DNA from 3 places in the Erythrobacter sp. K21-9 genome. Region 1 is predicted to be linked to each of the others. Evidence: predicted binding sites of a transcription regulator. Region 1 holds the regulator's gene; each other region holds the start of a gene.

Region 1 (7,889 bases):
CGCAAGCAGGAGCGCAGCTGGCTCTACGAATACGGCGCCAGCGAGATCATGGCCGAGCAATGGGATCTCGTTCTCCGGCCACATCCCGGCTGGCGAACGCGGCGACCTCGTGTCCGCCTATTACCAGCGGCTGACCAGCGATAACGAAGCCACGCGCCTCACCGCGGCGAAAGAGTGGTCGCTGTGGGAGGGCAGCGTCGCAACATTGCTGCCGAACGAAGCGCTGCTTGAAGAGTTCGCGGACCCATCCAAGGCAGTGCCGTTCGCGCGCATCTGCGCCAAGTTCTTCCTCGAGGACTTCTTTCTCGAGGAATCGCAATTGCTCAAACACGCAGATCGCCTCAAGGGCATTCCCGGCATCATCGTGCAGGGGCGCCACGACATCTGCGCGCCTCCCGGCGCGGCATGGGCGCTCAAGAAGGCGTGGCCCGAAGTCGATCTGCGCATTGTCCACGATGCCGGTCACAGCGCGAATGAGCCGGGTATCATCGACGGTCTGGTCAAAGCGACTGACGAACTCGGGGGCAAGACGCCGTGATACTCGTGATCGACAATTACGACAGCTTCACCTTCAACCTAGTTCACTACCTAATGGAATTGGGTACGGAGGTCCGCGTCGAGCGTAGCGATGCCCTGTCGGCGAGCGAGGCTCTGGCGACGAACGCCAGCGCGTTCCTGATCTCGCCTGGCCCCTGCACTCCGAATGAGGCCGGCATCAGCCTCGATCTCGTGGCGGCCTGCGCCGATGCCGGGAAACCCCTGCTCGGTGTGTGCCTTGGCCACCAGTCGATCGGGCAGCATTTCGGCGGGACAGTTGTGCGCGGCGGGTTGATGCACGGAAAAACCTCCCCGGTCACGCATGACGGCAGCGGCGTGTTCGCAGCCCTCCCCTCGCCCTTCACCGCGACACGCTATCACAGCCTCGAAGTGGTGGACGTGCCCGAAACCCTCGTCGCCAATGCCCATGCACATACCCCCGGCAGCGAGGATGCCAGCGTCATGGGTTTCCGCCACGAATCCCTCCCGATCCACGGCGTGCAGTTTCACCCGGAAAGCATCGCCACAGAGCACGGCCACGCCCTGCTCGCCAACTTCCTTAAGCTGTGCGGGATCGAAGCCCGTCTTCCCGAAAGGCTCGCATGATGAGCACCCTGCCCGACGTATCGACCCCGCTGAGCGAGACCGAGGCGGAGACAGCATTCGCCGCGCTGCTCGATGGCGCCCCCAGTGAGGAAGAGATCGAACACTTCCTGATCGCGCTGTCCGATCGCGGCGAGACCTCCGACGAGATCGCAGGTGCAGCCCGCGCCCTGCGTGCACGCCTGCTGCCGATTGTCGCGCCCGAAAACGCCATCGACGTCTGCGGAACGGGCGGAGACGGCCATCACACGCTCAACGTCTCGACCGCCGTCAGCCTCGTCGTCGCGGCTTGCGGCGCGCCTGTCGCCAAGCACGGGAACCGCGCGGCATCATCGAAGGCGGGCGCTGCCGACACGCTGGAGGCACTCGGCCTCGACATGGATGCCGCCGGACGCACTGCCGAAAAGACGCTGGCCGAAATCGGCATCTGCTTTCTGTTTGCAAAGAACCATCACCCGGCGATGGGGCGTATCCAACCGATCCGCCGGAAAATCGGCAAGCGCACAATCTTCAACCTCATGGGGCCGTTGTCCAATCCGGCAGGGGTCAAAAGCCAGCTGATCGGTATCGCGCGCCCGGCCTATGTCCCGATCTATGCGGGCGCGATGGCCAAGCTGGGAACGGGCCGCTCGCTGATCGTGTCGGGCGACGAGGGGCTCGACGAATTGTCGCTTGCAGGCGGCAATGAAGTTGCTGTCGTGACGGGCAACACGTTCGAGATGCACCGCCTCCATCCCTTTGACGCCGATATCCAGATTTCTCCGATAGAGGCAATCCGCGGCGACGACGCCAAGCACAACGCCGCCGCTTTGAAAGCGCTCTTGATGGGCGCCCCCGGGCCCTACCGTGACGCCGTAGCTTTCAACGCTGCTGGCGCGCTTGCGGTGGCGGGACGCGGCGATGGCTGGCCCGAGCGGGTCGCATTGGCGGTGGAAGCGATTGACAGCGGAGCGGCACTAAGAATGCTCGAACGCTGGATCGAACTGGCGACCTGATTTCATGAACAAGCTTGAAGAAATCTGCGCCGCCAAGCGCGATATCGTGGCCGCCCGCAAGGCGGTCATATCGCTCAGCCAAATGGAGGAGGCCGCCCGTACCCAGACTCGCCCGCGTGGGTTTGAGGATGCGCTGCGCCGCAAGGCCGAAACCGGGTTTGGCCTGATCGCCGAAATCAAGAAAGCGAGTCCTTCCAAGGGCTTGATCCGCGATGATTTCAAACCGGCTGAACATGCGCGCGATTACGAGGCGGGCGGCGCTGCGTGCCTCTCGGTCCTTACCGATGCGCCCTATTTCCAGGGGCACGAGGATTTTCTCATCGCAGCGCGGGCGGCCTGCAAATTGCCGGTGCTGCGCAAGGATTTCATGGTCGATCCGTGGCAATGCCTCGAAGCGCGCACGCTCGGATCGGATGCGATCCTGATCATTGTCGCGGCATTGGAAGACCGCGCGATGGCAGAGATCGAAGCCGCCGCGCTCGAGCACCGGATGGACGTGCTGGTCGAGGTCCATGACGAGGCCGAAATGGAGCGCGCGGGCAAGGTGCTCAAATCGCGCCTGATCGGGGTCAACAACCGCGACCTGAAAACCTTTACGACCTCGCTCGCCACCACCGAGCGGCTCGCCCCCCTGGCCCCGGAAGGCGCTCTACTGGTTGGTGAAAGCGGTATTTCCTCGCACGACGACCTGGAGCGCCTGGCGAAGGCTGGCGTGCGGACATTCCTCGTCGGAGAGAGCCTCATGCGCGCCGGGGATATAACCGCCGCAACCCGCACCCTGATCGAGGGATAGGCGCGCTCCTGACGCTGAACTTAAGCTCAGGCTGTCCTACAGCGGCGTGTTCTGCCATTGTTGCGGCCATGACCTGCATCGCCTCGATCGTACCCCCAAAAGGCATATTTTCGCGACCTCGCTCAGGGACCGGTTTTTACCCCCTGGACACTGTCTCATGTGTCTCATGGACCAGCGGAGGAAACCCATGAACGACCTCACCCATCTCGATGAAAGCGGCGCGGCGCGCATGGTCGATGTTGGCGGGAAAGACGCATCGCAGCGCCTCGCCATCGCTTCGGGCCGAATCGCGATGTCGGCTAAAGCGCTGGAGGCGATCCGCGCGGGCGACGCGCCCAAAGGCGATGTGCTCGGGACTGCGCGGATTGCCGGGATCATGGCTGCCAAGCGCACCGGCGAGCTGATCCCGCTGTGCCATCCTCTGGGGCTCGAGTCGGTTGCGCTGGACTTCGGGTTCGAGGAGCGCGCGATCACAGCGACAGCCACTGCCTCACTCACCGGGAAAACCGGAGTCGAGATGGAGGCGATGGTCGCGGTCTCCACCGCGCTGCTCACGATTTACGATATGGCGAAGGCGATCGACAAAGGCATGGTGATCGGGGACGTCCGCCTCGTCGAAAAGCGCGGCGGTAAATCGGGCACCTGGAAAGCGCAGGGCGAGTGAGCCCGATGCTCTCGCTGGAGGAGGCGCAGGAACGCCTGCTGGCACTCGCACCGCTTGGAACGACGGAACAGGTGCCTGCCGATGCGCTCGGGACGGCACGCTATCTCGCGCAAGACCTCTACGCACGTCGCACACAGCCACCGGTACCGATCTCTCCGCAATGGATGGCTATGCGATATGCGGCGCGGGCCCTTGGTCCAAAGTCGGGGAAAGCCGCGCGGGAACGCCCTTTGGCGGGACGCTGGAGCCGGGGCAATGCACCCGTAGCTCGACCGGGGCGCACATGCCCGCCGGCGCGGACAGGGTGCTGATCCAAGAAAACGCGGTCGTCGATGGGGATTTGGTGAGCCTTGCAGCCGGCGAAGACCTCCCGTCACCGCAGCGCCACGTCCGGAAGAGGGGCTTCGACTTCGTGGATGGTGACCGGGTTCTGGCCGCCGGAACGCTGCTGGGCCCGGCGCAGATCGCACTCGCGCTCGCATCAGGCCAGGGCACACTGCCTGTGCTGACCGCGCCCCGCATTGCCGTGCTCGACAGCGGCGATGAGCTGGTGCGCGACCCAAGACAATGCGGCCCCGACCAGATCCCGGCCAGCAATGGCGCAATGATTGCAGCGATGCTGCACCCGCTGTCCGGCAAGGCTACGAGGCTGGGACCGGTTCCTGACGATGAGACGGCGCTCGCTGCGGCTCTGGCGAAGGCGGAGGATCACGACATCCTGATCACCTCCGGCGGGGCTTCAGTCGGCGATCACGACCTGGTGCAGCAGGCGCTCAAGGACTGGGGCGCGGACCTCGCTTTCTGGAAGGTGGCGATCAAGCCGGGGAAACCGCTGATGGTGGCGACTCGGGGTAAGCAAGTGATCCTCGGCCTGCCCGGCAATCCGGTATCGAGCTACGTGACATGCTTCCTGTTCGCGCTCCCGCTGATACGGGCGGCGATGGGTGCAGCGAGCCCGCTACCCGCCGCGCACCATGTCAGTGCCTCCGAAGCCCTGCCTGCCAACGGTCCGCGCCGCGAGTTCCTGCGCGGCGTCAGCGATGGCGCGCAGGTACGCAGGGCCGCGTCGCAGGATCTCGAGCGCGCTGCTCGCGCTGGCCTCGGCAAACTGCCTGATCGACCGCCCGGCAGGCGCACCGGACATCGCACCGGGCGAGCGCGTGGCCGTCTACAACCTCCAAAATGGCTGAATCCTGCGGGCTTCAAAGCGGGGCGTCGCTTGACAGGATGAATCGAGTTGCCTATTCGTTCCTCATTCGTTCACCATAAAGGCGGACGATGAGCGCTGACAAAGCACCGCCGATGCGGGTGCCTCTTGAAGCGCGTGAGTTTGGCACTGCGGCGTGGTTATCCGCTCCGGGAACGTGCGTATCAGGGAGTAACCCCATGCTGACTGCAAAGCAGCACGAATTGATCCAGTTCATCCAGAAACGCCTGGATGAAACCGGCATATCGCCAAGTTTCGAAGAGATGAAGGACGCGCTCGATCTCAAGAGCAAGTCCGGCGTGCACCGCCTGATTTCCGCTCTGGAAGAACGCGGCTTCATCCGCCGTCTGCCCAATAGGGCGCGGGCGCTTGAGGTGATCAAGCAACCCGAGGACGCTACCCCGACGCCGAGGGCAACGGTATCGGCTAACGATGCAGTAGCGTCCGCTTCGAAAGTGATGAAGAACGCGCCAGAGCCCGCCAATGACGTGATCGAGATCCCGCTTCACGGCAGGATCGCAGCCGGCGCACCGATCGAGGCGCTCGAAGGGCAAAATTCGCTACCCGTCCCGGCAGCCTTGCTTGGACCGGGCGAACACTATGCTCTTGAGGTATCCGGGGATTCGATGATCGAGGCCGGCATCTTCGACGGAGACTTCGCCCTCGTCCGCCGCACCGACAGCGCGCGGGATGGCGAGATCGTCGTCGCCTTGGTACGCGGTGAGGAAGCGACGCTCAAATACCTCCACAAGGAGGGCAGCAGCGTGCGCCTCGACCCGGCCAATGCCAGCTATGATCCGCAGGTCTACGGCGCATCCGAAGTGCAGGTCCAGGGCAAGCTTGCGGGACTGCTGCGGCGTTATCACTGATCGGTAAGCACGGGGGAGCGGCTAGGGCTGCTCCCCGCGCCACCAACCATGCCCGCCCTGCCCTGCGGCAACACTTGAAATGCGCTCGTTCGTCAGGTCGAGCGCAAGCCCGCCGGTCTGGACCAACAAACGCCGGTCGGCTTTTAGCCAACGCGGCTTGCAGGACCTCGGCAGGAACCGGTCGGCGACGACGATGTCAGCCCGCTCGCAAGCGGCTGCCAGTGCGCGCTCTTCCACAAGGTCACGGTTGCGGGCCAGAAGCATCACCCAGTCGCGCCCTCCGCGCTGGATGTTGATGAGGCAGAATTCGCTAGAGCAATCGGCACCGGGCCACCGGACCAACGGGATCGGGGCGCTCGTGACGCTCGCCAATTCGAGCAGGTTGTCCCGCGAGTACGAGGACCGGCTATCTCGAAGCGAGAGCAGCTGACGCCCCCCGACCGGGGTATCGATTGTTATCCCGACATGGCGGCCTTCACGCCCGATCAGAACATCAGGTATCGGTGTGAGGATCAGCTGCATCGTCGCGATTGAAGCGGGCAGCAATCCCCAGAGCCGCGCCTTCCCATTCCAAAGGGCAAGCCAAAGCGCGCCGCCCACAAACAGGGCTATCGTGCTCATCCCCATCTGCGGCATCAGCTTCACCGATCCCGGCTGCGAAGCGGTGAGATGTGCGAGCACCAGCAGCGAATCGAGCGATCGCTGGACAAGCCACCATGCTGGCGCTCCCGCTCCCACGAGATCGAGCGCAAGTGCCAACGCAATCAGCGGCATGGAAATGAACGTCACCAGCGGGATGGCGAATACATTGGCAAACGCTCCGTAGAGCCCGGCGCGATGGAAGTGGAACAGCACTATCGGCATGAGCGCGATCTCGATCAGAAGCCCTGTCAGGAAAAGCATGACCACCCGCCTCCCCGTACGGTTTACCCAAGGTTCCTCGCGCGGTGCCAAAAAGGCTTTCGCAGGTGATGACGAATGGAAGGCAACAATGGCCAGAACGGCAGAAAAGCTCATCTGAAAGCTCGGCCCGACGATGCTCTCCGGCCACAACAGGAGGACGAACATCGCAGCCGCAGCGACCATCCGCAGCGAAAGCGCGTCGCGTCCCAGCGCGAGCGCAATCAGCACGAGCATCGCGGCGGCGCAACTGCGCACAGTCGGCACCTCGGCCCCGGTCAGCAGCGTATACCCAATCCCGGCCAGCGCGCCGACAGCAGCAGCGGCCACCGGCAACCGTACCCTCAACGCCACCGCTGGAAAAAGCGCCAGAAACTTGAGTGCCAGAATGTATGCCGCCGCGATCACCGCACTCACATGCAATCCGCTGATCGAAAGCAAGTGGGTAAGCCCCGCATCGCGCATCGCATCCTCGTCAGCCTCGGCGATGGAGCCCCGATCGCCGCTCGCGAAGGCGGCTGCGATGGTGCCTGCCGATCCGTCGACACGCTCACGAACGTGGGAAGACAGCGCTCGCTGGATAGCGGCAATGCCTCCGGCAGGCGGAGCGGCCTCTACCAACTCGATAGTGCCGACGACGCTGCCCGTTGCAGCAACGCCCTTGAACCACGCCGCTCGCGCAAAATCGTACGCACCGGGAAGCATGGGGCTGGCCGGCGGCATGAGGCGGACACGGGCCCGGATCACTGCACCTTCAATCAACTCTGCCGATCGCCCACTTTCGAGGCCTGGCGTATCTAGCGGTACGTTGATCCGTATCTTCCGGCTTTCCCCGGTTTCGGCGTCTCGCACCGCCAATGTGAGCCTCAGCCGGTTGCGTGAGGGCTGGTCCTCGCGCTCGAGGACATAGCCCTGCACCCGCTCTACCACTGGTCGCTCGATTGGCTCGGCACCGACCATTTCGGACCGCACCCATATCACGGCTATCCCGGCAGCGAACATCAGGCCGCATGCAATCAGAGCGCTGCGCAAATGGCCGCGTTCCTCATCGCCGCGCCACAACGCGATGGCGGCGAGCGCTATCAGCACTCCGGTGACGATAGCGGCGACCCATTGCCACGGTGAATTCAGCCCGAACCAGACAAGAATGCCGGCTCCGAACACCACCGAAAGCCACGGCGCCCGGTCAAACCCGTACCGTCGCGAGAAAACCTTCTGCGGTCTGGGCAAGTTTGCGAGGGATGCTGGACAAGACTGCGCCCCTTTGCCAAGGGCGCTGCATTGCAACATTATCGGCGACCGGGACATTCGATGCTCCGTC
Region 2 (7,889 bases), 240 kb from region 1:
TCGGCCTCAATCTCGGCTTCCTTGCGGTGACGATGTTTTTTGTCGCGCGCGGCGTTTCCAGCGGGATCGAATGGGTTGCGGTCTACCTGATGCCTTTGTTCTTCGTCCTGTTCCTCGGCATCACGATCTACGGAGCTTTCACCGGAAATTTCGGTGATGCGGTGAGCTACCTGTTCACATTCGATGCGTCGAAATTAACCGGGGAAGTGATGCTGGCCGCTGTGGGCCAGGCGTTCTTCTCGCTCTCGCTGGGTGTGGCGGGAATGATGACCTATGGCGCCTATGCCAATCGCGACACCAATCTGGGCGAGACTTCGGGCATTATCGCCACTGCCGACACAGGCGTTGCGCTGCTGGCCGGTCTGGCGATTTTCCCAATCGTTTTTGCTGCGGGTCTTTCGGCGAGCGCAGGTCCGGGGCTGATGTTCCAATCGCTTCCGATTGCGTTTCAGGCGATGCCGTTCGGTTCGCTGATCGGTCTTGCGTTCTTCATCATGGTGTTCTTCGCTGCATTGACCAGCTCGGTTTCGCTGCTTGAAGCGCCAACGGCTTGGATGTTCGAGAAATTCAACATGGCGCGCCCTGTCGCGACAATGATTGTGGGGACGGGCGCTGCCATCCTCGGCGTGCTGTCGGCGCTGTCGTTCAACGAAATCGCTGAATTCTATCCGCTAGGGTTCATCCCGATCTTTGCCGAGGCGAATTTCTTCGATGCGCTGGACGGTGTAACGGCCAAACTGTTCATGCCTATCGGCGCGATCCTCACTTGCATTTTCGTCGGTTGGATTGCCGATGCGAAGCTGATCGATGACGAGAATGGACTGGATGGGCTGCTGCACCAGACCTGGCGCGCGCTGATCCGCTATGTATGCCCGGTGATCCTGACGGTGATCTTGCTCTACGGCATATTCGGCTAGAAAAAAGGGCCGCTCCTTTGGGGGAGCGGCCCTTTTGCGGCCCGGTGTTATGGTCTTGTTTCCGGGGGTCAGGTCTTAAAGCGTCGTTTCGGCGTGCTTGTCCTGGACATCATCGTGCACGGTCATGCCCATCGCCATCTTGGCGGTGGTGAGCAGGCTCAAATCTCCGCTCCAGATCTCTGCATCGCGCAGGTCCATGCGCAGGAACAGGATGTTGGGGTCGTTCTTTCCGCTGTCGTACCAGGCTTCGACGAAATTGTTCCAGAACTGGTCGAAGCGGTCCTGGTTGTCCTCGATGAAGAGGCTGCCGTGGAAGCGGGCATAGACGTCATGCCCCTTGCCCTCATAGGTGGCTGTGACCGGACCAAGCTTTGCAAAATCGCTGTCCTTGGTTGTGAAAAACCAGATCGCGCTGTCGGCATTCTTGTCGGTCTGTGCTGTCATCGGCACGGCGGTCTGTGGTTCTCCATCACGCTGGAGGAACACGAAGGGCGAGATCGTCCAGCGCCTTCCAGAATTTGGTTTTCAGTTCGTCGGCATTACCTTGTTCGTAGCGCATTTTAATCTCTTGTATTTGCTCGATTAACGGCTTGGCGTGTGTGATGTTCCCCGATGGAGGCAGGGCGAGGCCGTGATCGGGCGGGCTGTCAGAGGCATTGCATGTGCGGCGCAAATATGGAACATAATGGGAACAAATGAGACTCGGGCGAGTCTCCCCAATGTTCTCAAGGTTTCAGATGACGGCTTCCGTTTCCTCCAGCGGCGCAAAGGCGCTTCACGATTTCCCCCTGCCGGACCGCCCCGTGGTTTGCGGCAAGGAGCCGAGTGCCTCCAGCCTCGATTCCATGCCGCGTCTCTCCGCTCAGGATATCGCTGCACTGTCAAAGGCGCGCGAGGGGCGTTGGCGGCCGGGACTTGCCGACCAACCCTTGCACAGCGAGGTTTTTGCCAGTGCTTCAGATGCGGGAGGAGCAGGGCTGGCGCTGGCACTCGCGCGTGATGCGCTTCAGGTCGCAGGGCAGCAGGCAGAGGGTCAGGACTCAGATCCCCTGAAACAGGTCGAGGATCGCAGACAGGTGCTGTGGGTGCAGGACAAGGGGGCAGTGCAGCGCAGCGGGCGCCCCTACCGCCACGGTCTGCCACCAGAATTGCGCGACCGCTTGATCCATGTCGAAGCAGGCAGCCCTGAAGATGCGCTGTTCGCGCTGGAGGAGGGGCTGCGCTGCCGCGACCTTGCCTGCGTTATCGGAGAGATTACCGGCAATCCGCGCGCGCTCGATTTCACCGCTTCGCGCAGGCTCAGCCTGGCAGCGGAAAAGCATGGCGTGGCGCTGTGGCTCGTGCGTCTCGATGCGGCACCCGAGCTGTCCTCGGCGCGGATGCGTTGGCGGGTAGATCCCGCACCTTCTTCGCCTGCGCGCTGGAACGCCGCCGCGCCGGGCGCACCCGCATGGAAGGCAGAACTGTTCCGCGCGCGCAGTCACGCCCCCGGAGAATGGATATTGAACAATGACAAAGGACGTTTGCGAGCACAGCGCGCCGGGACTCCAGTCGCAGCCAACACGCAGGGTGCTGGCGATCTGGTTCGCGCGACTGTCGGTCGATCGCTGGCGGCTTGCGCAAGGGTGTGAGCCGGGGGAAGGCGCAGACGCTTTCCCAACCGCACTGATTACCGAAACCGCACATGGGCCGCGGATCGATGCGGTCAACGATGCAGGCTGCGCTGCCGGCGCGCAGGCAGGCATGATGCTGGCCGATGCGCGCACTTTGTGCCCCGCCATCCAGACCGCTCCCGCAGACCCCGCAGGCGATCTCGATGATCTGGAGAAACTGGCGCTGTGGTCGCAGCGTTGGGGGCCGTGGAGCGCGCTCGATCCGCCCGACGGTGTGCTGGTTGATATCACCGCCGCCGCGCACTTGTTCGGCGGAGAGACCAAGCTGCTCAGCAATGTCGAGGCGGCTTTTGCCAGGCGCGGCCTGCAAACCCGCGCCGCGATTGCTCCCACCGCCGGGGCTGCGTGGGCGCTTGCTCATTTTGGCGCTCATTTCGGGTCTGCGCGCGCGATCCTTGGTCCTGCGGAAGATGGCGCGCAGCGTCTCGCCGATCTTCCCGTCGCAGCGCTGCGGCTCGATCAGGACGTGCTGACCGTATTGCGGCGGCTGGGGCTCAAGCGGTTGGGCGATCTTGCAGGCATTGCCGCCGGACCGATAGACAACAGGGATTTTGGGCAGGAAGCTGCTGCCCGCGATGCGCTTCACCGCCGGTTTCGCAATCGCAAATCGCCTTCCGCCAATCCACTGGTCCGGCTCGATCAATTGCTGGGCAAGGTGCCCGAGCCGCTGCTGCCGGTGGTTCCCCACCATGCCCCGCTGGTCCAGCGCCGGTTGATGGAGCCGATCCGGCATCGCAGCTTGCTTGAGCAGGTGCTTGCCGATCTTGTCGATGACATGGTGCGCGAGCTCGAAGCGCGCGGGGAGGGCGCGCGGCGGCTAGAGCTAGGCCTCTGGCGGGTCGATGGCGAAGTGATCGTGCGACGGCTGGAACTGGCGGCTGCCACGCGGGAGGCGGCGCATATCATACGCCTGTTTGCAGGCAAGCTGGACGATATCGAAGCAGGCTTCGGCATCGAGACAGTGCGGCTACGCGCCAGCTGGGCCGAACCGCTCGGCCTTTCGCAGGGGGATGTCGAGGAAGCAGCCGAGCGGCATGGAACGTCGCTGGGTGCCTGCATCGACCGGCTGACGGTCCGCCTTGGCCCGCAGGCAGTGCGCCGTCCGGTGCCGCGCGCCAGCCACCTGCCCGAACGCGCACAAAGCTGGCAGCCGCCGCTGGAACCCGAACCGAGTTCACAGGCCATGCTCGAATTTCATGAAAGGCCGCTGAAATTACTGGACAAGCCTGAAGTAATCGCTGTGCTTTACGCTTCGCCGGATGGCTTGCCGCAGCGTTTCCGCTGGCGCGGCAATGTGTGCGAAGTGGCGCGGGTCGACGGTCCGGAGCGGATCGCGCCTGAATGGTGGCGCGAGAAATCGACCGTCCGCTTGCGGGATTACTACCGGATCGAGGACAGGGAAGGGCGGCGATACTGGATTTACCGGCACGGTATAGTCGGCGATGGCAGGGGCGGAATGCCGCAATGGTATCTGCAAGGGCTGCATGCCTGATTTTTCAGAATTTTTCGAATAATCAGCCCCCTATATCCGCGATCAACATTTTTTTACCATTGCCACCTAGAACGTTCACCATGAACATGCACAGCATCTCGCGCGCTGCAGAGCGCCGTTCGCTTAGCCTGATGGTCAAGGGCCGGGTCAAGTCACGCCCGGTCTATGTCGATTTGATCGATATTTCCGAAGGGGGATGCAAGATCAGGGGCTCGGCAGGCTTCGCCAATGTCGGTGATCGGGTCACGATGAAAGTCGACGGCGTCAACGCCCCGCTCGGTACGATTGCATGGATCGAAGGCAAGGTCGCGGGAGTCTCATTCGAAGGCCAGATGCGCGCGGCCGTGGTCGATCATCTGGTCCACGCGCAAGGCACAAAACTCGGCGATGACAGCGAAGATCACAGACGCAAGCTGTAACAACGTGCAGTTTTGACAAAAAAGGGGGCGATGCTGCGAAGCACCGCCCCTTTTGTTTTCTTGCACCGATCAGTCAGACGGAGCGACGAGCAGACGGTTGTTTACCGGCTGCAGCGAACGCGCACTCATGCCAAGCGCGCCTTCCATTGCGGCGATCTGTTCAGCGCTGGCTTCCAGCGAATCCTCGACGACATGCCAGTTGACGTTCTCGCTGCAAGGCGGCGTGGTCAGCGAACCCATGTAGCGATAGACTTCGAGTTCGTCCGGCACCATCGCGCCCATGTCGATCGAGACACTCGCGCCGTCACCGGCGGGCAGCGCATCGATGATGGTCTGGAGACCTTCGTTTGCGTCACCTTCCTCGAACATCACGCCGAGTACGCCAAGAGTTCCGTCGCGTGTTGCATGGACGAAGTGTGCGGTGAGCGGAAAGCGCTCGCCGCTGATCGCGTGCTCGGAGGGGGTGTGGAAGTGAACCTGGATGAGGTTGAACAGGCGATCGCCTGATACCATGCCCTGGCCGGCTGCTGCGTCGATCTGCACCTTGTGCTTGCCGACACGCAGGGTGCCGTCCGTCATCCCGTAATCAGCCGCGAGAGTGATTTCACCGAGCGCGCTGGATGTGCCGAGATCGATCGGCGATTGCATCATGCCTGCATCGCAAGCGGCAAAGTCAGGGCTGGCCTGAGACCAGTTTTCAGCCGCTTCGCCATCGGTGTATTCCCAATCCTGCGCAGTTGCAGAGACGGTCGCCATCGCGATGGCCGCGGTGGCAAGAAGGGGTGTTGCGTACTTCATCTAAAGCTCCCTTGGGGAGCGACGATGTGCCCCCCGTGTTCCTATGCGGCTACTGCCGCAGGTTACGTCCGACATCACGAGCAGGATTGCTCGCCAGAGGGGCCCGGTCCGTAGTGGAATAATGTCTCATTTCGCCTTGGGTTCCAAGTGAATTGCAACATTTGCATTTGCTGAATTTGATAGGAGAACATATAAAGAACGAATAGGTGATAGATGACTCAGCAAACACTCCGGCAAAAACTCGAAATCCTCGCCGATGCGGCGAAATACGATGCCTCGTGCGCATCGTCCGGAACGGCAAAGAAGAACTCGCTGGGCGGGAAGGGCGTTGGCTCGACAGAGGGGATGGGTATCTGCCATGCCTACGCGCCCGATGGCCGGTGTATCTCGCTGCTGAAGGTATTGCTGACCAATCACTGCATTTTCGATTGCCACTACTGCATCAACCGCAAAAGCTCGAATGTGCGCCGCGCACGCTTTACCCCGCAGGAAGTCGCCGACCTCACGCTGAATTTCTACAAGCGCAATTATATCGAGGGGCTGTTCCTTTCGTCGGGCATCATCAAAAGTTCTAACCACACGATGGAACAAATGGTCGAGTGCGCGCGGATATTGCGCGAGGAATACGATTTTCGCGGCTACATCCACCTCAAGACCATCCCGGAAGCGGATCCCGAATTGATCCACCAGGCAGGGCTCTATGCCGACCGCGTGTCGATCAATGTCGAATTGCCGACCAGGAGCGGCCTGACACGGCTTGCACCTGACAAGGATGAGCGCCAGATCGAAGGAGCGCTCGCCAGAACCAAATCGCGCATCATTGAGGCAAAGGATGAGCGCAAGCGGTTCAAACACGCCCCGCGCTTTGCGCCGGCGGGCCAGTCGACCCAGATGATTGTGGGTGCGGACAATGCGAGCGATGCAGATATCGTTGGCAAAGCGAGCATGCTTTACGGCAGTTTCGGACTGCGCCGGGTCTATTACAGCGCATTCTCGCCGATCCCCGATGCGAGCGCGGTTCTGCCGCTGAAACGCCCTCCGCTGATGCGCGAGCACCGGCTGTACCAGTCGGACTGGCTGATGCGGTTCTACGGCTATGCTCCCGGAGAAGTCGCGCAGGCGACCGACGCGCATGGTAATTTGCCGCTCGATATCGATCCCAAGCTTGCATGGGCGCTGAAATTCCGGGGTAGTTTCCCGGTCGATGTGAACCGCGCCTCGAAAGAGCAATTGCTGCGAGTTCCAGGCCTCGGAACGACGGCGGTGGCGCGCATTCTGGCGGCGCGGCGGCACCGGACGCTGCGGTTGGACGATGTGGCGCGGCTCACCCAGTCGATTGCCAAGGTGCGCCCGTTCCTGGTGGCGCTCGACTGGCGTCCGACGACCCTCACCGACCGGGCGGATTTGCGCGCGTTGCTCGCGCCCAAGCAAGAGCAGTTGGAGCTGTTTTGATGGTGTCACAATGACCGCCATGCAGAACGTCTCCTTGGGCGAGCATTACGTTGTTCACCTGCCTGCGCCAGACGAATTCGCCTTCTGGAGGGAGCGGGCGAGGGGGTTGATCCAGTGCGATGTACCGCCGGACCGCGTGAGCTGGGCCGAACCGGGCGGGACGGGCGATCTCTTCGCTCAGGAAGGCCCCTCGCGCGGCGAAAAGCGCCTGCCAGTGCCGGACAGGGACGCGAGGCCCGTGCGTGCCTCCAAGCGTTTCATGAAGCTCGCGCGCAACGCGGCGCTCCATTCCGACCCCGAACGCTTTGGCCTGCTCTATCGAATGCTCTGGCGGCTCCAGTCGAACCCGCGCGCGATGGAGGACAAGGCCGACCCTGACGTGCGCCGGATCGAGGAACTCGACAAATCGGTGCGCCGCGACAGTCACAAGATGCACGCCTTCGTCCGCTTCCGCGAGGTCACCAGCGAGGATGGAAGCGAGCACTACGCTGCGTGGTTCGAGCCGGATCACCATATCGTGCGCGCCAATGCGGGCTTTTTCATGCGGCGCTTCGCCAACATGAACTGGTCGATCCTCACCCCGCGCGGCTGCATCCATTGGGATGGCGAAACCATGCGCGAGAGCGGTCCGGCCCAGCGCAGCGATGCACCGCAAGGCGATCCGGTCGAGGATTTATGGAAGTCCTATTATGCATCCATCTTCAATCCCGCGCGGCTGAAGGTCGGGGCGATGCTCTCCGAAATGCCCAAGAAATACTGGAAGAACATGCCCGAGGCGGAGCTGATCCCGGACCTCATCGCAGGCGCACAGGCGCGTGAGGCAGGCATGGTCGCGGCGGGTGAGCGGGAAGAACGCAAGCTGCCGGCGAGCCTCGATGCGATTGGCCACGCGATTGCGGATTGCCATGACTGCCCCATTGCCGAATGCGGGACGCGCGCGGTCATGGGTGAGGGAGCCGTCGGCGCTCCCCTGATGATCGTGGGCGAACAACCGGGCGATCAGGAGGATGTGGCTGGTAAACCGTTTGTGGGACCAGCGGGCCAACTGCTCGATGAATATCTCGAGCGGACCGGGATCGACCGTTCCAGCGCCTACGTCACCAATGCGGTGAAGCATTTCAAATACGTCCAACGTGGG
Region 3 (7,889 bases), 270 kb from region 1:
CCCCGTTGATCGCCCGGTCGGCCAGCACCGCCTCGACATGCACGCGTGCCAGCAGCAGCGCCGCGTCCCACAATGTCTCGAAGTCGATGCAGGCCTGCCGCGCGCGGTAGACCGTCGCACGCGAAACCCCCGCCCGCTTCGCCGCCGCCTGTACATTGCCCGAGGTCGCAAGCGCCCGCAAGAACGCCTCCTGCGCCTCTCGGTCAAAGGCGGTGTGCTGGCGGGTCTGAGCGAGGCTCGCGGTTACGGGGATAAGGTCTGGCATAAGAGGCTCCGGATTTCTGGGAGCCGGCTCAGGTATGCGGATTTAGCCGAGTAGGAAAATGCTAAGGGGTTACGCTGGGTCGCAGGGATGATGCGGAGAGGTTTGAGCGGGGGAGCGGGAGTTTTTGTTTGCGCAGCCCATCCGGGCCGCGATGTCCTCGCGCCTTCGGCGCTGCGGGCGGGCGGTCGCCCTTGCGGCGCTTCGCGCCGTGCTCCGCAGCTCACCCAAGGTGTAGCGCCAAGCGTCCGGGCACTAAACCGATGGCTTGGAATGGTGCGAGCCGCAGGCTCGCCAGCGCGCGACCGCGCGCCGCCGCTTATGCGGCGAAGCCAAGCAGCGCGGATGCGCTGCGCCCGGCGCCTGAGGGCGTCCAACAAACAACTCCTCTTCACCTCTTGGTGAAACCTAAGAGGCTCGCACCCGCAACCAAACACAATTTCTCAATAATGCCGAGTAGAAGCAGCCTCCCCCTCATCCTCCCGGTTCGGCAGAACACGGTAGCCGAGCAGGATCATCTCGTTGCGAGCCTGCTGGATACGAATTTCAGGCGAGGTCGAGGGGCCACCTCCGATACGCCCGGCATCGACATGCCGCTCCCACTCGCGCTGATGATCGAGCGCTTCGCGGTGGATGTGACGGTGCGGCTCACGGGAGATGGGCGGAAGGTGCGAGGTCTTGGGCATGGTGGGAGTCCTTAATTTTGCGCAGCAGATCAGTGCTGCGATTTCCTTGCTCACGCGGCCTGAAAGCCGCAGCGCTGCGGGCGCTCGGTCGGGCTTGCGGCCCTGGGGGCCGATTGCACCCTTTCCCGTACGCAGTCTGTAGTGAGTAGGAAAACCCTTACTTCGTCCGTAATGGACCTCAGGCAAAGCATATTCTTCTTTAGATTCTGCGCCTCAGATTTGGCATTTGCACCCCCACACAACCCGGAAAGGACGGAGAAAAAATTCATTTCCTACTTGAACAGTTAGGATTTAGCACCAATTGATTTGAAACAATAGGGGAACATCGATGGCAGAAGACAATGGCGAGCAAAATGAAGCTAAAAGGGAAAAGTCGAAGTCCGCGAAATCTGGTCGCGGAGGTGTTTCGAAACGAACGCACCCAACTTTTCCACTGAGAGATGCCCTTCCAGTTGGTCAATCGATAAAAGAAAACAATGCGGGCAATCCATGGCCGCCGAGCCAAGTCGCTAAATCTCTTGGCTATGGTGAAAAATCTAGCAATGTGGATTTGCTTTTTCGATCATCTGCACTTTACGGCATAACAACAGGCACGCGGGCAGCCTCTGCAATTTCTTTGGAGAAAATTGGCCGAGAACTCCTCTATGCCCCAAGTCCCCAAAAGGAGCTCGAGGCCAAGCGAAAAGCGTTTTTGAACGTCGAAATATTTTCAAAAGTACTCGAGTACTATAAGGGCAATAACTTGCCTGCGATGGAGTTTCTGTCGAACACATTGCAGAGTGAATTCTCGATACCGCCGGAGTACCATGAGGAGTTTAAGAAACTCTTCGAAGATAACTGCAACTTCGTCGAGATTGGCAATGAATGGCATGGCCTATCTACTGCCGGAAAGTCTACACGACAAACGCGAAAGGTCGATGCTCCAGATGTCATCTCATTTTCGGCAGAGAACAATCCAGACGGACTGAAGTGCTTCGTAATAATGCCCTTCTCGGAGCGCCTTTCTGATCGACCCAAGGGCTTTTTCGACGAAGTATTTGAGAGTCTGATCAAACCAGCCGCTGAAGCATCTGGCTTTGACGTATATACCGCGAATAAAGACGGGAGTGACGTCATTCAGTCTACGATAATAAACGAATTGATGGACGCTGACTTGGTCGTGGCCGACCTTACAGATCATAACCCCAATGTGCTTTTCGAACTTGGTCTGCGCATGGCAGAAGAAAAGCCAGTGGCGATCATAAAGACTGAAGATACCGGTGGCATTTTCGACGTCGACAATATGTTGCGGGTCTTCGAATACAGTCAATGCTTATGGCCAAGCTCACTCAAAAGGGATTTGCCGAGCCTCGAGGGTCACTTAAAAGCTACGTGGGATGCTAGGGAGTCAACCCGGACCTATATCTCGATCCTTCGTGCGCACGGAAAGGCTCGCCAATAGCCTTGGCCTCACTGGCCTCGAGGGTACCAACCCTTGGAATTCCTGATCGGAAGCTCGATGCCATTAGCTTTCAAGTGAGCCTCAAACACTGGCTCATACAAAGGTCCGATTCCGTCCCAATTACTTTCGTAGCAGGAGTGGCACATACTCTTCTGGTATGACCTGATGACTTTACCATCGTAAACGTGAGGTCCCATTTGGAATTCACGTCCACACAGGTCGCAATTGAAAATAAACTTTTGGCTCACTCCGCCGCCTCGCGCGCAGCGCCAGCCCCACCCTTCCCCAACATCCCCTTCAGATACCCTCCGGTAAACGACCGCTCCACCTGCGCCACATCCTCCGGCGTGCCTTCCGCGACAATCTCGCCGCCGCGCACGCCGCCTTCGGGCCCGAGGTCCACGATCCAGTCGGCGGTCTTGATCACGTCGAGATTGTGCTCGATCACCACCACGCTGTTCCCCTGCTCCACCAGCCGGTGCAGCACTTCGAGGAGTTTGCGCACATCCTCGAAATGCAGGCCCGTCGTCGGTTCGTCGAGGATGTAGAGCGTCTGTCCGGTGGAGCGTTTGGACAGCTCCTTGGCCAGTTTCACGCGCTGCGCCTCGCCGCCTGACAGCGTCGTCGCCTGCTGGCCGACCTTGACGTAGCCCAGCCCCACCTCGTTCAGCATCCGCATCTTGTCGCGGATCGGGGGAACGGCCTTGAAGAAGCTTTCCGCGTCCTCGATCGTCATGTCGAGCACGTCGGCGATGGACAGCCCCTTGAATTTCACCTCCAGCGTTTCGCGGTTGTAGCGTTTGCCGCCGCATTCCTCGCACGTGACGTAGACATCGGGGAGGAAGTGCATCTCGATCTTGATCAGACCGTCGCCTTTGCACTGTTCGCAGCGCCCGCCCTTCACATTGAAGGAGAAGCGCCCCGGCTTGTACCCGCGCGCCTGGCTTTCGGGGAGGCCTGCGAACCAGTCGCGGATATTGGTGAAGGCGCCGGTGTAGGTCGCGGGGTTGGAGCGCGGGGTGCGGTCGATGGGCGACTGGTCGATCTCGATCACCTTGTCGCAATATTCGAGGCCTTCGATCGCGTCGTGCTTGCCCGCGATGATGCGCGCGCCGTTGAGCACGCGCGCGGCGGAGGCATAGAGCGTGTCGATGGTGAAGGACGACTTGCCCGAGCCGGAAACCCCGGTGATGCAGGTGAACGTGCCGAGCGGGATGGAGGCGGTGACGGATTTGAGGTTGTTCGCCTCCGCACCCTTCACCGTCAGCTGGTGGCCGTTGCCCCGGCGGCGGTGCGCGGGAACTTCGATCTCGCGCCTGCCGGTGAGGTAGTCGGCGGTGAGCGACTTCTTCGCCTTCATGATCTGCTTGAGCGTGCCCTGCGCCACCACCTCGCCGCCGCGCACGCCTGCGCCGGGGCCGAGGTCGACGATGTGGTCGGCCTGCCGGATCGCGTCCTCGTCATGCTCGACCACGATCACGGTGTTGCCGAGATCGCGCAGGCGCTTGAGGGTTTCGAGCAGCCGGTCATTGTCGCGCTGGTGCAGGCCGATGCTGGGCTCGTCGAGCACATACAGCGCGCCCGACAGCCCGCTTCCGATCTGGCTCGCGAGGCGAATGCGCTGGCTTTCCCCGCCTGACAGCGTCCCGCTGGTCCGGTCGAGGTTGAGGTAGTCCAGCCCGACATTGTCGAGGAAACCCAGCCGCTCGTTGATCTCTTTAAGGATAGCCTTGGCGATCTGCGATTGCTGGTCGGTCAGCTTGTCATCGAGGGCAAGGAACCAGTCCTTCGCATCCGAGACGCTCATCTTTACCGGGGTGGCGATATCCGTGCCCGCGACCTTTACCGCGAGCGATTTCTCGTTGAGGCGCTTGCCCCCACACGTCTCGCAAGGCTGCGCGGTCTGGAACTTGGCCAGTTCCTCCTGCATCCACGCGCTTTCGGTCTGCATCATCCGGCGGTTGAGGTTGCCGACGACGCCCTCGAACGGCTTGTTGACCGTGTAGGTCTTGCGTCCGTCCTTGAACGTCAACGCGACCGGCATCCCGCCTGTCCCGTGCAGGATGATGAGCCGCTGGTCGGGCTCCAGATCTTTCCACGGGGTGGTGATGTCGAAATCGTAGGCCTTCGCCAGGCTGGAGAGCACCTGCATGTAATAGGGCGATGGCGGGTTGGACTTCGCCCACGGCGCAATCGCCCCCTGCTTTAAGGTCAGAGCCTCGTTCGGGACCACCAGCTGCTCATCGAACAGCTGCTTCTCTCCGATCCCGTCACAGGTCGGACATGCGCCCTGCGGCGAGTTGAAGGAGAACAGCCGCGGTTCGATCTCCTCGATGGTGAAGCCGCTCACCGGACAAGCGAACTTTTCGGAGAACACGATGCGGTTGGCGGGAATCCCCGCCCCCTTCATCGCTCCGCCGCCATCGGCCTCATCCTCGCGACCCGGCACAACTCCGTCTGCCAGATCGACGTAAGCGAGCCCTTCAGCCAGCTTCAAAGCCGTCTCGAACGAGTCCGCCAGCCGCGTCTCCAGCCCTTGCTTCACCGCGAGCCGGTCGACCACCACTTCGATGTCGTGCTTGAACTTCTTGTCGAGCGCAGGCGCTTCTTCAATCGGATAAAGCTCGCCGTCGATCCGCACACGAGTAAAGCCCGCCTTCTGCCATTCGGCCAGTTCCTTGCGGTATTCACCCTTGCGCCCGCGTACGACCGGCGCGAGCAGATACAGCCGCGTGGCCTCGGGCAGTTCCATCACCCGGTCGACCATGTTGGAGACGCTTTGCGCCTCGATCGGCTTTCCGGTGGCGGGCGAATAGGGAATGCCTACCCGCGCCCACAACAGCCGCATGTAATCGTAAATTTCAGTTACCGTTGCCACGGTCGAGCGAGGATTGCGGCTCGTGGTTTTCTGCTCGATCGAAATGGCGGGAGAGAGCCCGTCAATATGTTCGACATCGGGCTTTTGCATCATCTCCAGAAACTGGCGCGCATAGGCGCTCAGCGATTCAACATAACGCCGCTGCCCCTCGGCATAGATCGTATCGAACGCAAGCGAGGATTTGCCGCTGCCTGAAAGGCCCGTGACCACGATCAGCGCATCGCGCGGCAGGTCGATATCGACGCCTTTGAGATTGTGCTCGCGAGCACCGCGGACTGAGATTTTCGTTAGGGCCATGCCTGGTGTTTGTTCCGGAAATGTTCACAGTGTCAAGAGCGCGCCGACAAGTCTCGGAAATGCCACCCGCTTTGGTTGAGCGAGCGGTGCGCGCGATGGTTCCATTCAGATAGGCGCTCGGCGGCGGATTTCCATGCACGCGACCGCGAGAGCAGTTATGGTTTACAACCCCTATAATTGAGCGCACATCTCGGTGTTGAAGCCGGAGCGGGTCGCTCAAGCATCCGGCTGGCATCGGTCACGGGGGTCCGGTTGCTCGACGCGGCCTGGAAGATCACCAAGTCACTCCCCTTCGAACCGCGGGATCGCATCAACGCAGCAGAGCGCGTGCCGCGCCATCCGCTTGCCATCGCCGGTTTCGCGGGCATCGGCAGCGAGCGGGGAATCCTCCGGCTCATCCGTAATCGTCATGTCCGGCGCGACCTTGTGGGTCAGCGCTTTTGGAAAACATTCGGCAGCCGTGCTCCCCGGCTCGCCATCGACGATCAGCGCGAGGATTTTGCCGGGATTGCGGTGCGTCTTGAACCACGCAATCTCGCGGTTGACCCATTGGGACTTGGCCGAGTTGGGCGAGCAGACGACGATCAGGAACGCCGAATCCGCCAGCGCCGCTTCGACAGCCGCACCGATGCTCGCCCCGGCTGCCTCCTCCTCGCGGTCCTTGAACAGCGGATGAAGGCGCGCCGGGACAGGGCCATGCGCCTTGTCCTTGCCAATCAGCGCCCTGGGCGTGCGGTAGGTCTCAATCGCGTGCTGGAGCCACTGGCCCCACTTCGCATCGGCCCAGCTGTAGCTGATGAAGGCCTTGTAGCGATAATCGCCGGGCGACGTGCCTCGCTGTTCGCTCATATCAACCTCCCTTCAGCTGATATCAGGACCCTGCATGTTTGCTCGGGCACCCACCGCGCGACACCGCTGGATAGCTTACGCTTTTTCGTGAGAGGGGCAAATGGATCGCTGCCGGATGGCGGCCGAGACCGGCAAACGTTGCATAAATGCGCCGGAGCGAACCCTTCATGCGGCGAACGGGAGGCCCTTTATCTCCTCTTCGGGCTAGAGCGTGCTAAGGATGTTGGCGGTGGGAAATATGAGGGGTTGTTTCATGCCAAATTTCGTTTCCGCCAAATCACTCGCCATCTCCGCTGTATTCAGCGCTGTTGCCGCAATTGGCCTTGCCGGCGCAGCCACGCCAGCTACCGCCTCGTCATGCAATCCCGACGATTGCGGCAAGGGCAATCTGAGCGCTGAAGAACTTGCCCGCGACCGGGCCGAAATCCGGCGACTCAACCGCGAGCAGCTGCGCTACGTGAACCGCCGCGATGCCGAATATGCCAAAGGCTGGGCTGCCACGCGCAATCACAAGGCGGAAATGGACGATTACGAGCGCCGGATGGCCGCGTGGCGCGACGCGGTGCGCCGCTGCCGCAATGGCGATTATCGCTACTGCGCGCGCTGACAGAACCGCAAAATCAGGAATTCTTAACCATACCTCTCGGGCGCGGTACCGCTTGGACCGTGCCTGAGGGACGATGAAGTGTGGACCTTGTTCCCCAGTTCACCCGTTGATTTAATGAACTGAAAACAAATGGTTTTCGTTTTGCGGAGCGTAATTTTACCGCGGAATTGGAAACCGGACAGAACAAGGCGAGCACCGGTCTGCAGCGCGGCATCACAGCATACTGCGATTTTTGAAGTCGGTGACTCCAAGGAGAACCGACAATCCAGACTGCCACTACAAGAATTCCGAGCCCCGCCCTTTCCACCACCCAGCTTCCCGCATCCAGGATTTCCGCAGAAACAGTTTCTGCTCGCGAGCCCGGTACGCCTGCCCCCAAGGACCCCACTTGGCTTCGCAAGAGGCGATTTCTGAGGCATTTCCGCGAGCGTTGGGCCAAGCGCCGGGAACGCCGCCGCGGTCCCTCATATTCGACCAGCACGACCGCCCTGACGCGCGCCAACGGGCTGACACGTCCACCGAAAGGAAAACGCAAGCGCACAGCGATGGCACTCGGTGTAAGCGCGGTTGCCCTCTCGGGAACCTCCCAGCTTGCGATGAGCGCGTCTCCCATTGCTGCACAGTCGCAGATGGCTGAAATCGAGGACGCTGCCGAATATGACCTCGTCGATCCAACGGAGCGCCGCGATGCAAGCGAGCTGACCGCAAGTGATGCCCTTATAGAGGCGATGATCGAGGAAGAGGGTGTGCGCTATGACGTCTACCGCGACGTTGCAGGCTACCCAACCGTGGGTGTCGGGCACTTGCTGCTTCCGGAAGACAATCTGCGCCTCGGCGACACCATTACGCATGAACAGGCGCTCGAGTTT

What was found. The regulator LexA, encoded in region 1, represses DNA repair genes until DNA is damaged. The targets are predictions, from matches to a motif close to GTTCCNCNCTTGTTCT.
Region 2: the regulator LexA is predicted to act here: its motif matches at 1,595-1,610, upstream of AC0L39_RS08085 (ImuA family protein).
Region 3: the regulator LexA is predicted to act here: its motif matches at 5,576-5,591, upstream of uvrA (excinuclease ABC subunit UvrA).

What each region holds. Positions count from the first base shown of each region.
Region 1 covers NZ_CM147866.1:1,846,813-1,854,701, forward strand. The annotation lists gene AC0L39_RS09355 (alpha/beta fold hydrolase) at 1-144, shown strand, start outside; gene AC0L39_RS09360 (alpha/beta hydrolase family protein) at 110-538, shown strand; gene AC0L39_RS09365 (anthranilate synthase component II) at 535-1,143, shown strand; gene trpD (anthranilate phosphoribosyltransferase) at 1,143-2,135, shown strand; gene trpC (indole-3-glycerol phosphate synthase TrpC) at 2,140-2,928, shown strand; gene moaC (cyclic pyranopterin monophosphate synthase MoaC) at 3,116-3,592, shown strand; gene AC0L39_RS09385 (molybdopterin molybdotransferase MoeA) at 3,753-4,823, shown strand; gene lexA (transcriptional repressor LexA) at 4,979-5,668, shown strand; gene AC0L39_RS09395 (ComEC/Rec2 family competence protein) at 5,690-7,735, opposite strand.
Region 2 covers NZ_CM147866.1:1,603,805-1,611,693, forward strand. The annotation lists gene AC0L39_RS08075 (sodium-dependent transporter) at 1-917, shown strand, start outside; gene AC0L39_RS08080 (pyridoxamine 5'-phosphate oxidase family protein) at 993-1,361, opposite strand; gene AC0L39_RS08085 (ImuA family protein) at 1,763-2,548, shown strand; gene AC0L39_RS08090 (DUF6504 family protein) at 2,661-4,082, shown strand; gene AC0L39_RS08095 (PilZ domain-containing protein) at 4,163-4,501, shown strand; gene AC0L39_RS08100 (carbonic anhydrase) at 4,571-5,299, opposite strand; gene AC0L39_RS08105 (putative DNA modification/repair radical SAM protein) at 5,513-6,751, shown strand; gene AC0L39_RS08110 (UdgX family uracil-DNA binding protein) at 6,762-7,889, shown strand, end outside.
Region 3 covers NZ_CM147866.1:2,114,786-2,122,674, forward strand. The annotation lists gene AC0L39_RS10750 (hypothetical protein) at 1-265, opposite strand, end outside; gene AC0L39_RS10755 (hypothetical protein) at 706-948, opposite strand; gene AC0L39_RS10760 (hypothetical protein) at 1,277-2,389, shown strand; gene uvrA (excinuclease ABC subunit UvrA) at 2,634-5,564, opposite strand; gene AC0L39_RS10770 (toll/interleukin-1 receptor domain-containing protein) at 5,847-6,413, opposite strand; gene AC0L39_RS10775 (hypothetical protein) at 6,667-7,020, shown strand; gene AC0L39_RS10780 (lysozyme) at 7,566-7,889, shown strand, end outside.